DNA from 4 places in the Limnohabitans sp. JirII-29 genome. Region 3 is predicted to be linked to each of the others. Evidence: predicted binding sites of a transcription regulator. Region 3 holds the regulator's gene; each other region holds the start of a gene.
What was found. Region 3 encodes FNR, which switches genes on or off when oxygen is low (the NO sensors DNR and NnrR bind a similar motif). Its sites were predicted from a motif close to TTGATNNNNATCAA; they were not measured.
Positions count from the first base shown of each region.

Region 1: the regulator FNR is predicted to act here: its motif matches at 2,384-2,397, upstream of B9Z39_RS02110 (DUF3149 domain-containing protein).
Region 2: the regulator FNR is predicted to act here: its motif matches at 1,855-1,868, upstream of B9Z39_RS12020 (hemerythrin domain-containing protein).
Region 4: the regulator FNR is predicted to act here: its motif matches at 2,141-2,154, upstream of B9Z39_RS09970 (universal stress protein).

Region 1 covers NZ_NESB01000001.1:433,392-437,562, reverse strand. The annotation lists gene B9Z39_RS02120 (Ldh family oxidoreductase) at 1-912, shown strand, start outside; gene B9Z39_RS02115 (J domain-containing protein) at 921-2,078, opposite strand; gene B9Z39_RS02110 (DUF3149 domain-containing protein) at 2,181-2,324, opposite strand; gene moaA (GTP 3',8-cyclase MoaA) at 2,435-3,598, shown strand; gene mobA (molybdenum cofactor guanylyltransferase MobA) at 3,602-4,171, shown strand, end outside.
Region 2 covers NZ_NESB01000007.1:59,895-64,065, forward strand. The annotation lists gene ccmA (cytochrome c biogenesis heme-transporting ATPase CcmA) at 1-524, shown strand, start outside; gene ccmB (heme exporter protein CcmB) at 521-1,201, shown strand; gene B9Z39_RS12020 (hemerythrin domain-containing protein) at 1,207-1,791, opposite strand; gene ccmC (heme ABC transporter permease CcmC) at 2,040-2,798, shown strand; gene ccmD (heme exporter protein CcmD) at 2,795-2,986, shown strand; gene ccmE (cytochrome c maturation protein CcmE) at 2,986-3,438, shown strand; gene B9Z39_RS12040 (heme lyase CcmF/NrfE family subunit) at 3,435-4,171, shown strand, end outside.
Region 3 covers NZ_NESB01000001.1:183,237-187,407, reverse strand. The annotation lists gene hemN (oxygen-independent coproporphyrinogen III oxidase) at 1-1,387, opposite strand, end outside; gene fnr (fumarate/nitrate reduction transcriptional regulator Fnr) at 1,476-2,201, shown strand; gene B9Z39_RS00890 (hypothetical protein) at 2,265-2,570, opposite strand; gene B9Z39_RS00885 (FixH family protein) at 2,628-2,906, opposite strand; gene ccoG (cytochrome c oxidase accessory protein CcoG) at 2,911-4,171, opposite strand, start outside.
Region 4 covers NZ_NESB01000005.1:138,333-142,503, reverse strand. The annotation lists gene B9Z39_RS09980 (tripartite tricarboxylate transporter substrate binding protein) at 1-734, opposite strand, end outside; gene B9Z39_RS09975 (alpha/beta fold hydrolase) at 822-1,673, shown strand; gene B9Z39_RS09970 (universal stress protein) at 1,659-2,084, opposite strand; gene B9Z39_RS09965 (DctP family TRAP transporter solute-binding subunit) at 2,236-3,270, opposite strand; gene B9Z39_RS09960 (TRAP transporter large permease) at 3,305-4,171, opposite strand, start outside.

The DNA.
Region 1 (4,171 bases), 250 kb from region 3:
CCGATGTACCTGAAGTTCATTTCGCAACAAGTCATCAACCCCCAACCCCAGATGCACTGGCAGCTCGACTTGCCCGCCTTGATGGTGCTCGAAGCCGACCAAGCGCCGGGCGCGGTGGCCATGTGCCATGCCGCCGACAAACTGGTGGCACGCGCCCGGCAAACCGGCATGGCGGGCGTGTTGGTGCGTGCCACCACGCACACGGGTGCACATGGCTTCATCACGCAGCGCATGGCGCGCCAAGGCATGGCCGCCATCTCCATGGCGGCCTCCATCCCCAGCATGGCTTACCACGGGGCAGCAGCAGCAGGTGTATCGACCGCGCCGTTGTCGATTGCTGTGCCGGGCCCAGGCGACCAGCCCATCGTGTTTGACATGGCCACCGGCGTGGTGTCGCTGGGGCGCTTGATGCAAGCCAAGAAACTGCGCCAGACCTTGCCCGAGGGTTGGGCCCTGGATGCCCAAGGCCACCCCACCACCGACGCGGCACTGGCCAGCACCCCGCTGCCAATGGGTGGCCCCAAAGGTTCTGGGTTGGCGCTGATGGTGGAAATGCTCACCAGTGTGTTGGTGGGCAACCCCATCTTGACCGGTCTGTTGTCGTCTGACAGCGGAGCTCGCCAACACAAGCAAAACGCGCTCATCATCGCACTGGATACTTTTCAGATTTGCCAACGTGACAGATACGCGCAAGACCTGGCGAACACGTTACGCGCCATCAAGTCGCTGCCTGCCAGCGATCCAGCGCACGAGGTGTTGCTGCCGGGTGAACGTGGGGACCGCATGGCGCGCCAGCAGTTGCAAGAAGGCATTGCCTTGTCGTCAGCGCTTTGCGCCGAGCTCAGCCCTATCGCCAAGCAGCTCAACATCGCGCTGCCATGGGCTGACAGCGCAAGCCACTTAAGTGGCTAAGAAGCACCTCAAAGCAGCCCGTCCAGGGCTGCTGCCTTGGCTTGCTCTTTGGCTTGCAGCGCCTGCTCTTTGAGCCAGCGCTTGAGTTCGCTGTCGTGCTGGATGCGTCGCAAGTCCGCCTGTAGGCGCTCCAGCGCGTAGCGCCGGTCGGCCTGGATGCGTTGCAAGGCCTGTGTCCAGGTGTCCTCGCTGGACTGCACATCCAGCGCTACACAGAGCTCCTGGCTGAGACGTGACTGCAACTGCCACACATCGTCTTGCAAGGCGGCCAACTGCTCTTTGAGCAACACAGACATGGCGGCCAATTTGTCATGCGACATGCGCGCCATGTGCTGCGGGTCCACCTGCGCCACTTGCAATTGCAGGTGCAGCAAGGTGGTGAGGTCTTGGCGCTCGTAGGCGGCATTGACCTCGCCCATCAAGCGGGTCTTGCGCTGTTGCGCTTGCGGGTCCATTTCACGATCGGGATGCAACAGGCTGGCGAGTTGTCGGTACACGGTACGAATCGCACTTTTGGCATCGCTTTGCTGCGGCACATGCTGTGGGTGTGGGGTGGGCCGACGCTGGGCTTTGCGTGCCGCACGCTTGGCCGCCTTGCGGGCCGCGTCGGCGTCGTGCTGTTGTTGCCACTGGCGCATGCCTGCGGCCAGCACCTCATCGGGGCTTTGGTAAAGGCTGGGGTTGTGCAGCGGCTGACCCATGGCGTCCTCGATCTTTTCGCGCAGACGCTGTGCTGCCAACATGCTGTCTTGTGCCGCGTCGTGTGCAGCGTCCTCTTCGTGGTAGAGCTCATGCAGTGCTTGAACTTGCGGGTCGCTGGATGGGCTCAATTGGGTGATCAAGCGCCGCATTTGCTGGCGCGCCATGCGTTGCTGCTGGGCCGTCAAGTCGGCCGTTTGCACACGTTCATGCAACAACAGCAACAGGCTTTTATGAAGATGAGCGGTTTGATTCGCCGCCTCATACAACACCTGCATGTGTGCATAGCGGTGACGGTCAGACCATGCTTGCAAGCGCGCCATCTGGACTGACGCCGCCTCGATGCGCGCCAGCAATTGGTTGAAGGCTTGCTGCGCGGGGGTGAGGCTGTCGTTGTCAGGTGGCTGAACACGCAAGCCCAAGGTGGGTGCGGCGACGCTGGGGGTTTCTTCAGGCAAAGGGGACATCACAACCATCGGGCATTCAGTGCATGCCACGGCATGGGTGAATGCGATGTTAAGTGATCCCTGGGTGGGCCATGCACTGCAAGGCCTCAGCAGCGGCCCTGCTCACTCGTGGGTGCTTTTGCCCGTCTCGTCCATCAACCCCAAAAACACGCGCAGAAAGTACACCGCCATGACCAAAACGAACCCAATCACGGCCAAACTCATCAGCCCGTAGTCGGTAGAAAAAAGATCAGTCAGCATTTTCATCAAAGTGCTCCTTTCGAGTAACAACAGCCCAACTATGCGCGCGGCCCATGCGTTGCGCCCTGATCTACATCAAGGCATGGGGGGATCGGGTGCTGAGGCAAAATCGGGAAATGTCTGAACGCGTCATTCCGTTGGTTGACCAACGCCTCCAAGCCCTTTCTGCGGTGGTCCCGACGCAGCCTATTCTGGCCAGCGGTGGGCTCAGCGATGCACTGGGTCGTCCTTTGCATGATTTGCGCATCAGCGTGACCGACCGCTGCAACTTCCGCTGCAACTACTGCATGCCCAAAGAAGTGTTCAACAAAGACTATGCCTATCTGCCGCACAGCGACTTGTTGAGCTTTGAAGAGATCACCCGCCTAGCGCAAGTATTTGTCAGCCACGGCGTGCGCAAAATTCGCCTCACCGGCGGTGAGCCCCTGCTGCGCAAAAACCTGGAGGTGCTGGTGGCTCAACTGGCCGCGCTGCGCACGCCCGATGGCTCGCCACTCGACCTGACGCTCACCACCAACGGTTCGCTGCTCGCACGCAAGGCGCAAGCCCTCAAAGAGGCGGGCTTGAACCGCGTGACCGTCAGCCTGGACGGCCTGGACGACGCGGTGTTTCGCGCCATGAACGACGTGGACTTTCCGGTCTCGGACGTGCTGGACGGCATTGCCGCCGCACAAGCAGCGGGGCTGGGCCTGGACGCGCAAGGCCGCAGCAGCGGCCTCAAGGTCAACATGGTGGTCAAGCGCAGCACCAACGTGAACCAAATCGTGCCCATGGCCCGCCACTTCCGAGGCAGCGGCATCACACTGCGCTTCATCGAATACATGGATGTGGGTGCCACCAACGGCTGGTGCATGGACGACGTGCTGCCTTCTGCCGAGGTGATCCGCTTGATCCAACAAAGCTACCCACTGGTGCCCCTGGAACCCAGCGCCGCTGGCGAAACCGCACAGCGCTGGGGCTACGCCGATGCGTCGGGCCGCTTTGACCCAAGCCTGGGCGAAGTGGGCGTGATCAGCAGCGTGACCCAGGCGTTTTGCCGCGATTGCAACCGCGCCCGCTTGTCCACCGAAGGCAAGCTCTACCTGTGTTTGTTCGCCAGCCAGGGCTACGACCTGCGCCAGTTGCTGCGCCAAGCTCACAGCACCGACGCCGATCTGGCCTCGGCCATTGGCCACATCTGGCAAGGTCGCGATGACCGTTACTCCGAGCTGCGCGCCAGCTTGCCCACTGACGCCAGCCCTGCGGTACGCCGGGTTGAGATGAGCTACATCGGTGGATAAGCCATGACAGACCCCATCCTGCACCAAGACATCACCGGCATCATCTTGGCCGGAGGACGCGGCAGCCGCATGGGCGGCGTGGACAAGGGCTTGCAAAACTTCAACGGCATGCCCCTCGCGTTGCACACCCTGATGCGCCTCGCCCCCCAAGTGGCCGAGGTCATGGTCAACGCCAACCGCAATTTGTCGGCTTACGAGTCTTTGGGGGTGTCGGTCTGGCCCGATGCTTCGGCTGACTTTGCGGGCCCCTTGTCGGGCTTTCTGGTAGGCCTGGAGCATTGCGAAACGCCTTACCTGCTGACCGTGCCCTGCGACAGCCCGCGCTTTCCGCTCGATCTGGCCGAACGCTTGGGCGACGCATTGGCGGCGAACAACGCCGACATTGCCATGGCTGCCGCCCTCGAAACCAACGCACAAGGCGAGGTGCAGGTGCGCACGCAACCGGTGTTTTGCCTGCTGCGCCGCGAGCTGCTGGAGAGCCTGGTGCGCTTCACCCACAGCGGTGGGCGCAAGATCGACGCCTGGACCGCCCAGCACCACACGGTGGTGGTGCCCTTTGATGCACCCACCGAT
Region 2 (4,171 bases), on a different contig from region 3:
GTAAAACCAGTTTGCTGCGCATGGTGTGCGGCTTGTCGCCGGCTGATGCCGGCGAGGTGCGTTGGATGGGCCACCCCACGCGGGACGACCCTGCTGCCTTTCGCGCAGCTTTGTTCTATTTGGGGCATGCGTTGTCGCTCAAAGAAGAACTCACCGCCTTGGAAAACCTGTTGTCCGATGCGGCTGTGGCCGGACGTGCTTTAAGCCAGGCCGAAGCACTGTCTGCGTTGGCCCGCATGGGTTTGCGTGGGCGTGAACACTTGCCATTGCGTGTCATGTCGCAGGGGCAAAAACGTCGCACGGCCTTGGCCCGTTTGTGGGCCAGTCAGGCCCCGCTGTGGGTGCTGGACGAACCTTTTGTGGCCCTGGATATCAAGGCGGTGGATGCGTTGCGGGTGTTGATGGCCGAGCATGTGGCCCAGGGTGGCATGGTGCTCTTCACCAGCCACCAAACGGTCAGTCTGGCGCGCACCGATGGCACACCGGTCGATGTGCAGCGTTATCGCTTGGAGGCTGCTCCATGAGTTCGACCACTGGGGCCGCTTTTGCTGCGGTGCTAAGACGGGACTTGCTGCTGGCCATGCGCCGCAAAAGCGAAGTCTTGACCGCTGTGTTTTTCTTTGTCGTCGTGGCGGCCTTGTTTCCGTTGGGCATTGGCCCCGAGCTCAACACCTTGCGTCTGGTGGCACCGGGTGTGTTGTGGGTGGGCGCGCTGTTGTCGAGCATGCTGGCCTTGCAGCGTTTGTTTGAGGCTGACTACCGAGACGGCACCTTGGAGCAAATGGCTTTGTCACCCACACCTTTGCCGGTTTTGGTGAGCGCCAAGATGCTGGCGCACTGGTTGGTCTCCGGACTGCCCTTGGTACTTCTGGCACCGGTGCTGGGTTTGCAGTTTGATCTGTCCGCAGATGCTTTGCTCACCCTCACCTTGGCCTTGTTGGTGGGCACGCCCATTCTGTCGTTGGTGGGGGGCATTGGTGCCGCGTTGACGCTGGGTGTGCGCGGAGGCGGGGTGTTGTTGTCCTTGCTGGTCTTGCCCTTGTTCGTGCCAGTGTTGGTGTTTGGCGCGGGCGCTGTCGAGGCCCAGGCCAGTGGCTTGGGCAGCCAGGCCCATTTCTCGATTTTGATGGCCATGTTGTTGCCCGCCACCTTCTTCAGTCCCTGGGCCTGTTCCGCCGCCTTGCGCATTGCGTTGGAGTGAGGGGGTCAACCGCGGCCCAGTCCAATGGGCTCGGGGGCGTTCATGGTGATGCGGGTGAACAGGCGGTCGTACAAAGGTTCGCGTGGGTATTTGCCGGTCAAGGGGTCGCAGTTTTTCTCAAACGCTGCATCGAGTTTTTCCCAGTCTTGCGGGCTGAGCACCTGGAGTGCTGCGGGAATGACAGCTGTTTCTTCCAACTGCATGTGCTGCATGTAGAAGTCAATGAAGCGATTGGCCGCCAACTCGAAAGCGGTTTGGCGCGAATTGCCCAGCAGTTCCCAAGCCAGCAGCAGGTGCTGCAACTCACGTACGTTGGCTTCGCCTTTGGTGTGGTCGCGCTCGAGTTGCTGGATCACCTCTTTGCACTGCGGTGATTTTTCGGCCACAGCCGGAAATAGCAAGGCCGATTCTTTGGTGTGGTGCAAGCGTTCGGGAAATTCGTCGATGTAGAACAGCATGCTGCGCAGCACATCAAAGAATCTTTCTGGCGCATCTTTGGGGCCGCGCTGGAGCATCATGCGCAGCGACTGCAGCATGGCCGACAAGGCTGCGTGTTCTTCTCGGATGATGCGGATGCTGGGGTGTGTCATGGTCTTGCCTCTTGGGTACGAAATGTTGTGTTCGCAGGATGTCATACCAAGCCTCATGACCGCTTGACCCACATCAAAAGAAGAAGCTGAGGGCTAAGGCTGAGGGCTGTCTGGGGCGGCGCTTAAAATCAAGGCCTCGCGCGAATGGGGCCTGTGAGCTCCGTGATGACCTTATAGACCATGGACCGATGGGCTGTTTGGTATTCTGTGCCGTTAGCTGTTTTTGCGCATTGCGCTGTAATCAATTGGTGATCAATAAGTCTCGCTCCGGCACCCCCTGGTTTTACTATGCGGCCCCGCAAACTTTCTATGGTTTGGCGGGTCGCTGGTGGCCGTGGTTGGCCGTGTTGGCATCGGTCTTGTTGTGGGCTGGGCTGTGGTTGGGCTTCATGGTGGCTCCCACCGATTTCCAGCAAGGCGAGGGCTATCGCATCATCTTCGTGCATGTGCCCGCGTCTTGGATGTCGATGGTCATATACCTGGCCATGGCGTTTTGGAGCGTGTTGGGTTTGACCTTCAACACACGCTTGTCGGGCATGATGACGCGTGCGCTGGCACCCACGGGCGCTTTGTTTGCGTTTCTGTCGTTGTGGACCGGTGCCTTGTGGGGCAAGCCCATGTGGGGCGCCTGGTGGGTGTGGGATGCGCGCCTGACTTCAGAGTTGATCCTTTTCTTTTTGTACCTCGGCTACATCGCCTTGACCTCGGCCATTGACGACACGCGACGTGGTGACCGAGCCGGCGCCTTGGTGGCCATCGTGGGCGCCATCAATGTGCCCATCATTTATTTCTCAGTGAAGTGGTGGAACACTTTGCACCAAGGTGCTTCTGTGTCGTTGACCAAATCGCCCACCATGGCGGCGGTCATGCTGTGGGCCATGTTGTTGATGGCCTTGGCGTTTTGGTTTTACACCTTGGCGCTGGTGCTGTACCGCGTGCGTACCTTGATCTTGCAGCGTGAGCGCCATGCAAGCTGGGTCAACGAGTTGCCGGAGGTGCAGTCATGACCTGGAACAGTTGGGCTGATTTTTGGGCCATGGGCGGCTATGCCGTTTATGTGTGGGGCAGCATGGGGGTGACTTTTGGCCTGTTGGCGCTGGAAGTGCTGCAAGCGCGTGTGGCGCGTCGCCAGGTGCTGGCGCAGTTGCGTGCCGAACGTGTGTTGGCCGAATTGCCGGCAGAGGATATGTCGTGATGAAACCCAGAACCAAACGCTTTGCCCTGATTGCCGCAGGCATCGTGGTGCTTGCAGCCGCTGCGGCCTTCGTGTTGAATGCTTTCCAAAGCAACTTGGTGTTCTTCTTCACGCCGACCCAGGTCAGCCAGGGCGAGGCTCCCAAGGGGCGTACCTTCCGTGCGGGTGGCATGGTGAAAGACGGCAGCTTGCAGCGCGATGGCAACACCGTGCGTTTTGTCATCACCGACACCGCGCAAGACATGACTGTGACCTATGTCGGTCTGTTGCCCGACTTGTTCAAAGAGGGCCGCGGCGTGGTGGCCCAAGGCAAGCTGGGTGAGGACGGTGTGTTTGTGGCCAGCGAGGTATTGGCCAAGCACGACGAAAACTACATGCCACCGGAAGCCAAACATGCGCTCGATCAAGCCACGGCTGCCAAAGCCGCTCAATCTCTGAAAGCTACCCCATGAACGCTGAGTTCGGACATTTCGCGCTGATCTTGGCGGCGGTGGTGGCGCTGCTACAAGGCGTGCTGCCCTTGCTGGGCACGTATGTGCGCGGCACGCAGATGCAAGTCACCTTGCAGAGCCTGGCGCGTCCCACGGCGGCCTTGCAGTTCGTGTTGGTGGCGCTGGCTTTTGGTGCCTTGGCATCGTGCTTTTTGAACAACGATTTTTCTGTGCAGTACGTGGCACAACACTCCAATTCTTTGTTGCCCAAGCCCTACCAGTTTGCTGCGGTGTGGGGCGGCCATGAAGGCTCGCTGCTGCTGTGGGTGTTGTTGCTGGCGCTGTGGTCGGTCTCGGTGGCGCTGTTTTCGCGCAGCTTGCCGCTGGACATGGTGGCGCGGGTGCTGGGTGTGCTGGGGCTGATTTCGGTGGGCTTTTTGCTGTTCATCTTGACCACCTCCAATCCGTTTGAACGTTTGTTGCCTGCGGCCCTGGATGGCCGGGACTTGAACCCCTTGTTGCAAGACCCCGGTTTGGTGATTCACCCGCCCATGCTCTACATGGGCTATGTGGGCATGTCGGTGGCGTTCGCGTTTGCGGTGGCTGCTTTGCTCAGTGGTCGTTTGGATGCCGCCTGGGCGCGTTGGTCGCGCCCATGGACGGTGATTGCCTGGACCTTCCTGACCTTTGGCATTGGCTTGGGTTCGTGGTGGGCGTATTACGAATTGGGCTGGGGCGGTTGGTGGTTTTGGGA
Region 3 (4,171 bases):
CAGCTTGCAAATATTTGTCAAACACCATGGCCACGCCACGTACGAAAAACCAACCCAACTCGGTGACCTGAATGCCATTGCCATCCAGCGTGACCAAGCCCTGCGCTTGCATGTCCGCCAAGGTTTGAAGCTCGGTGGCGAAGTACTTTTTGAAATCCAGCAAATGCGCCACTTCGACCGACTCAAACAGGACATGGCCTTGGCACATCAAAGCCATGATGATGGTGCGGCGTACCAAATCGTCGCGAGACAAAGCCAAGCCGCGTTCTACTGGCAAACGCCCTTGGTCAAGCAGGTCGTAGTAAGCCTCTAAGGTTTTGACGTTTTGGCTGAACGTGGCCCCCACATGGCCAATGGCGGAGACACCCAGCGCGATCAAGTCGCAATCGGGCTGCGTGCTGTAGCCCTGGAAATTGCGGTGCAAGCGACCTTGGCGTTTGGCCACGGCCAAGGCATCGTTGGGCAAAGCAAAGTGGTCCATGCCCACGTACACATAGCCCGCGCCCATGAGCACACGCAATGCACTGGAGAGCATGACCAACTTGGCGCTGGCAGGCGGCAAGTCTTGGCTGTGAATGCGCCGCTGCGGTTTGAAGCGTTCTGGCAAATGCGCATAGCCATACAAAGCAATGCGGTCAGGGCGCAAGTCCACCACTTGGGCCAGAGTGCGTTCAAAAGTCTCAGGCGTCTGCATGGGCAGGCCGTAAATCAAGTCGATGTTGACCGAGTCAAAGCCCAGTGCGCGGGACGCGGCCACCAAGTCAAACACCTGCTGTGCAGGCTGAATGCGGTGCACGGCTTTTTGCACGTCGGGGTCAAAGTCTTGCACGCCAAAGCTCAGACGGTTGAAGCCCAGCAACGCCAAGGTGTTCAAACGCTCGGCGGTCACGGTACGCGGGTCAACCTCGATGGAGTATTCGCCACCGGGCGCAAATTCAAAATTGCGGCGCAACATGGCCATCAACGCGCGCAGCTCGTCATCGCTCAAAAACGTGGGGCTGCCGCCACCCAGGTGCAGTTGTGACACCGTTTGGCCTGCGCCTAAGTGCGCCACATTCAAAGCCACCTCGCGCTCCAGGTAGCGCAAATACTCAGCACCCCGCTCATGGTGTTTGGTGATGATCTTGTTGCAGGCACAGTAGTAACACAGCGCCTCACAAAACGGGATGTGGATGTACAAGGACAGCGGATAGGCTTTGACCGCCACGCCTTCGCGACGCTGTTGCAGCGCCTGCAAATAATCGCTCTCGCCAAAGGCCTCGACAAACCGATCGGCGGTGGGGTAGGAGGTGTAGCGTGGGCCTGCCACGTCGTAGCGACGCAGTAGATCTGGGCTCATCACATCGACAGGTCTTGAAGCCAGGTTGTTGGTTTGAGGAGAGGTCATCGATGGTTATCCTTTTCAGGAGGATAATGTGCCCATAAGTTGACTGACACACTTTGACCTGTATCAACTCACTGTTTTATCCCACCCTATGAGTATCCCTAGCATCAAAGTCGCTTGCTCCAACTGCAACTTGCGCGAGCTGTGTATGCCTTTGGGTCTGTCTGACGACGAACTCAATCGCATCGATGACATCGTGGCCATCCGCCGACGTGTGCCCCGTGGCGAAAGCTTGTTCAGGAATGGTGAAAAGTTCAACGCGCTCTACGCCATTCGTACCGGCTTCTTCAAAACCTGTGTCTCCTCAGAAGATGGTCGTGACCAAGTGACGGGCTTTCAGATGGCGGGCGAAATCATTGGCTTGGATGGCATCGTCAGCGACCTGCACACCTGTGATGCCGTGGCGCTGGAAGATGCCGAAGTGTGTGTGATGCCTTTTGACCGCATCGAAGAACTGTCGCGCGACATCAATGCCTTGCAGCGTCATGTGCACAAAATCATGAGCCGCGAAATCGTGCGCGAACACGGCGTGATGTTGCTGTTGGGCAGCATGCGCGCTGAAGAACGCTTGGCGGCCTTTTTGTTGAACTTGGTGCAACGCTTGCATGCACGTGGGTTTTCGCAATCCGAGTTGATTTTGCGTATGACGCGCGAGGAAATTGGCAGCTATTTGGGGCTCAAACTTGAAACCGTGAGCCGCACGTTTTCAAAATTTGCCGACGAAGGCATTGTCGAAGTGAAGCAGCGTCATGTGCGCATCTTGAACACCGAAGCCCTCAAGCTGTTGGTCAACGCACAAACGTGCCAGCCCACTTAAGCGCTTGCGCCCCAAACAAAAGGCCTGCTGATGCAGGCCTTTTGTTTGGAGTAAATCAAGTGTTCAAACAGGTTGCTCGCAGCAGGATTCTTGTTTAGGACATCCATCGGGCCGCTCGGTAGGGACCATCGGGCAACGGTTGGTTTCAAACGGAGACATGGACAACAAGGTGGTCAGCGCACTGGACCCTGCGGTGATGATCCAAAAGGCGAAAAAAGACAGGGTGTAAATGCCTTGACGCGACATCTCAACAGGTTGTCCGAACCATTGCATGTCTTGGGGGTCAAACATGGCAAACACCACGACTTCCAAAACACCTGCCACCAAAAAGGCGGGCCATACGATCCACATCATGCGTTGTGCCAACATCAAAATTCTCCTTGTTAGGAACTCGTCATCAGTGTAGGCCCGCTTGATGGTTTTCCATCATGGGGTTTTCGTGGGCATCTGCGCTTTTGGCGTCGCCACGTGGTTGCGCGCTTGCATGGCTGGCATCATCTGCTGCGCTTGTTCAGCTAGGGTTTTGTTGATGTTCAGGCCTTGGCGGTAATAGTCCTCAGCCACCACCGGATCAGGAATGCGGATGGCGATGGCCAAGGTCACGAACCCAGCCACCACGACCACCGCTGGCCCTGCAATGATGAGCCACACATGGCCGTACTTCCACCAAGGTTGCGTGTCGTGTTGTTGTTTCAATGCAGTCATAGGATTACCTCGGCACAATGAACACTGACTTCTCGACCACCGATTGGCCAGACTCCTGTGCTTGAATTTCAAACTCGATTTTGTGAGATCCAGCCTCAGCAGAACCATACGGGATATCGGCGCGCAACACAATCCAGCGAGCTTGAGCGGGTGCAACGACCACATCGGTTTCAGTTTCAATGCGTAGCTGTGGCAAACCTTTGACCGTCAAGTGGTAGGTCTGTTCAGACTCTGCTGCATTCATGATTTGCAGGCGATAGACGTTCTCTAAAGTGCCGTACTCGGTGATACGCGCCAGCGACGCGCGGTCGCGCACCACATCCACCTTGAACGGTGTACGCATGCTCAACGACACCAGCAAGCCCACCACCAACGCCACCAGGATCATGGTGTAGATCTGCACACGGGGACGCAACAAACGCATCCACATCTGACGTGGCGTCCATTTGTTTTCCATCGCGTTTTGTGTGGTGTAACGAATCAGGCCTTTGGCATAGCCCATCTTGTCCATCACGGTGTCGCAGACATCGGCGCACGCACCACAACCAATGCACTCGTACTGCAAGCCCTGGCGAATATCAATGCCCGTCGGGCATACCTGCACACACAAAGAGCAATCCACACAAGAACCTAAGTTGAGCGTGCCCAAATCGGCTTTGCGTGAGCGTGGGCCACGGGGTTCGCCCCGTTCGGTGTCATACGTGACGATCAAGGTGTCATGGTCAAACATGGCGCTTTGAAAGCGTGCATAAGGACACATGTATTTGCACACTTGCTCACGCATGAAACCCGCGTTGCCGTAGGTGGCAAAAGCGTAGAAAAACACCCAAAAGAGTTCCCATGAACTCATGTGGCTCAAAAAGAATTCCATGGCCAACTCACGAATCGGCGTGAAGTAGCCTACAAAGGTGAAGCCGGTCCAGATGGAAAAGAAAATCCAGATCAGGTGCTTGTACCACTTCTTCACCAGCTTTTCGAGCGAGAACTCGGCATCGTCCAAGCGCATGCGGGCTGAGCGATCACCTTCGATTTTTCGCTCAATCCATAAAAATATTTCGCTGTACACAGTTTGTGGACAGGCATAACCACACCACAAACGGCCCGCCACGGCAGTGAACAAAAACAGCGACAAGGCTGAGATCACCAACAAGCCGGTGAGGTAAATGAAGTCTTGTGGGTACAAGACCAAACCAAAGATATAAAACCTGCGCGAGGCCAGATCAAACAACACCGCCTGACGCGTGCCCCATTCAAGCCAGGGCAGA
Region 4 (4,171 bases), on a different contig from region 3:
GCATCCACTTCTGGAAAACCCAACTCGGTCATGGTGGGCACATCGGGGTAGGCCGCTGCACGGGTTTTACCGCCATAAGCCAAGGGCTTGATGCGCTTGCTGGCCATGTGGGGGCGTGCCGACACAATGCCCGACCACGTGAGCGGCACTTCGCCACTGACCACAGCGGTCACCGCCTGCGGAATGCCGCGGTAAGGAATGTGCACGATGAACACGCCCGCTTTTTGTTTGAGCATCTCGGTGGCCAGCTGCGGTTGGCTACCCGGCCCATACGACGCGTACGACAAAGACCCGGGCTTGGCTTTGGCCATGGCCAGCAATTCTTTGAGGTTGTTGGCAGGCAGGCTGGCGTTGGCCACCAGCATTTGGCTGAACGCCACCAGTTGCGTCACAGGCGCAAAGTCTTTGTCAGCGTCGTAGGGCAGCTTGCTGTAGAGATGTGGGTTGATGGTGAAGGTGGCATCGGTGGTGAACAGCAAGGTGTGGTTGTCCGTGGACCTGGCCACCGCTTCCGTGCCAATCAAGGTGTTGGCGCCGGGGCGGTTGTCGATGGTGATGGGCTGCTGCCATTTGTCTTGCAAGCGTTGGGCCAGGGCCCGTGCCATCACATCCACGCCGCCGCCTGCGGGGTAGGGCACGATGAGTTTGACGGGGCGTGTGGGCCACTCTTGCGCGCTTGCTGAACCTGCGGCCACACAGAGCGCCGCGAACAAAACCGCCATCCAATGTTTCATGTGTGTATCCAAATACCAAAGGTTAGGATGCGGCCCAACGTCCAAGCACCCACAGAACTCAAATCGGCCCCGATCATGACACACCCCATGGCCTTTCCTTCTCTGCCTGAAGTGCGATTTGCACGTATCCCGCAAGAGTCCCAAGCACGCTACTTGGGCGACCGCTTCTCTTACATCGAAGCTGGACCTGCGGATGCGCCGTGTGTGTTGTTTTTACATGGCATTGGCAGCAATGCCACCTACTTTCGCTTTCAATTTGCGTCACTGAGCCATCGCTTTCGCGTGGTGGCCTGGAACGCACCCGGCTACTGGATGAGCGACAACTTGAAGACCGAGCACCCCAGCGATGCCGACTACGCACAGGCCGTGGCGGACTTTACCCAGGCATTGGACATCCATGACATGGTGTTGTGCGGCAACTCGTTTGGTTCGGTGGTGGCGCAGGCCTTTGCCATGCGCCATCCACAACGCGTTGAGCGTTTGATTTTGACCGGCACAGGCGTGGGCCAAAAGCAGCTCAGTGCACAACGGCGCGAAGCCTTTGAGGCACGGGCCCGACGCATACGCTTGGGTAGCTACCAATACGGTGATGCGGGGGTGGACAACCTGGTGGGGCCTCACGCCTCGCCCGCGTTGCGGGCCATGTTGGTGGCCGTCACGCGCGGCACGCAAGCGGCGGGCTTGTTGCGGGCGGTGTCATTCAGATTGAGCGACTTTTACACGCCTGATTTCGCCGCCGCTCTCACCATGCCCGTGTTGCTGGTGCAGGGCAGCGAAGACCGCACCAACCCCAGACAAGACAATGCCGACCTTCTCTTGCCCCAATTGCCGCATGGGCGATTGGTTGAGTTGGTCGGCATTGGGCATTTGCCCGAGGTGGAAGCCCCGGACACCTTCCATCAGTTGCTGGAGAGTTTCCTCAGCTCACTTGACCAGTAGCACCGGCACTTTGGCCACAGCCAGTACCTTGTGAGCCACCGAGCCCACCACCAAGTCTTTGATGGATGAGCGGCCTTTGGAGCCCATCACGATCATGTCGAACTTGCCCGATTCGGACTCGGCCTTGATTTGATCGGCAGGGTGACCATAGCGAATCACCATGTCGTGGGCCACGCCCATTTTGTCGAACAGCTTTTGTGCGCTGCCAATGTCTTTCTCGCTCAGCCCGCGCAGGTAGTCGCTGACCGCGTCTTTGGGCACGTATTTTTTGAAATGTTTCAAAGCCGTGTCGTCATGCACAGAAATGATCGTGATGTGACTTTTGCCCTTGAGTGACGCAGCCAATGTGGCGGCGTACTTGGCGCCAGACAGCGAATTTTTTGAACCATCGATCGCGACTAAAAGCTTCATGCGTTGCTCCTTGGAAATGAGTTGGTGAACTATAGAGTGAATAAACAGCACCTTGCGTGATCTTGATCAAACTAACATGAATCAAGATTCGATGAAGATGCTGTGTTTGCCCCTTTGCTCCAGAAATTCAGATGTGCTGACTCTGCGCCGCTTATTTCTTGCGAGCAGCAATGGCTTTTTCAGCCATGTCCACCAGCTCGACGCCGACGGTCTTTTTCCACTTCTCGTACACGGGGCGAGTGACTTTCACAAACGCGTCGCGTTCGGCAGGAGTGAGTTGGGTCACAGTCACGCCCATGGCAGCAATGTCTTTGAGCACCGGTTTGTCGGCTTCGATCAAGCCTTTGCGGGCCATGGCAATTTCTTGATGACCGGCATCGATGGCGGCTTGGCGCACGATGGCTTGGTCAGCCGCGGTCCATGAGTTCCAAATCTCTTTGTTCACCACAAAGATCAGCGGATCGGCCATGTAGCCCCAAGTGGTGACGAATTTTTGACCCACGGTGTGCATCTTGAGCACCGTGAATAAGAACAAGGGGTTTTCTTGACCATCCACCGCGCCGCTTGAGAGGGCGGGTTGCGCATCGGCCCAGCTCATTTGCGTGGGATTGGCTCCCATGGCGCTGAACATGTCCGAGAAGATGGGCGAACCCACCACACGAATCTTCATGCCCTTGAGGTCTTCGGGCGACTTGATCACGCGCTTGGAGTTGGTCACTTCGCGGTAGCCGTTCTCACCCCAGGCCAGTGGCATCACGCCAGACTTGTCGAGGGTTTGAAAAATCTTCTTTCCCACCTCGCCTTGCGTCAGCGCGTCCAGCGCAGCGTAGTCGGGCATCAAAAAGGGCAGCGAGAACAAATTGAGTTCTTTCACCTGGGGAGACCAGTTGATGGTCGAGCCCACCGCCATGTCGATCACACCTTGGCGCAGGGCGCTGAACTCGCGCGTTTGGTCGCCTTGAATCAGCGACACACCGGGGTAGAGCTTGATGTTGATGCGCCCCTGCGTGCGCTCTTTCACCATGTCGGCCCACAGCTTGCCCGCTTGTCCCCAAGGGGTGGGAGGGCCCAGCACCAGTGACATGCGGTACTCAGCTTTGTAGGTTTGTGCCGGTGCGGCCACCGAGAAGGCGGCCAGCGCGGTGGCCGCAGCCAACACGCTCACGAGAGTTCGACGAAGTTTCATGAATGTCTCCTTATAAAAATCAACGGTCGCAAAATCAGTAGCCCATGTAACGCGGCAGCCACAAGGCCAACTCTGGCCAAGCGATGACGGCCACCATCACCAAGAACATCGAAAACAGCATCCAGCCAACCCAGCGCACGGTCTCCTCCATGCGCACGCCCGCAATGCGGCAAGACACCATCAGGTTCACCGCCAACGGGGGCGTGAACTGACCCAGCGCCACTTTGAGTGTGAGGATGACGCCAAACCACACCGGGTCCCATTTGTAGAACTGCACGATGGGCCACAGCAAGGGCACAAAAATCAAAAAGATCGACACGCCGTCCAAGAACATGCCCACGGTGATGAGCATCAAGATCAACAAGGCCAACACACCGTACTCGCCCAGCCCAGAGTTAACGATGGCTTGGGTGATCGGGTCGATCACGCCCAGTGTGGACAACGAGTAGGCAAAGATGCCCGCCAGCGACACCACTAGCAAGATGATGGCCGACAACTCCCCCGACTCGCGCAAGATGACAAACAGGTCGCGAACTGCAATGGTGCGGTGAATCACCATGCCCACAAACAAGCCGTAGAACACGGCCACCACAGCCGCTTCGGTGGGGGTGAACCAACCGGCACGCATGCCACCCAAAATCAGCACCGGTGCGGCCAAGCCCCACGAGGCTTCGCGCAGGCTTTGCCAAAACGGGGGGCGTGGCAGGCTGGCCTCCAGCGCACCCATCTTGTGTTTGCGCGCCATCCACACGGTGGGGATGATCAAGGCCAAACCGGCCAACACCCCCGGCACCATGCCCGCGGCAAACAGCGCAGGCACCGAAGCCCCTGGCACCAACACCGAATACACGATGAAGGCCACCGAAGGCGGAATCAAGATGTCGGTGGCAGCCGCAGCCCC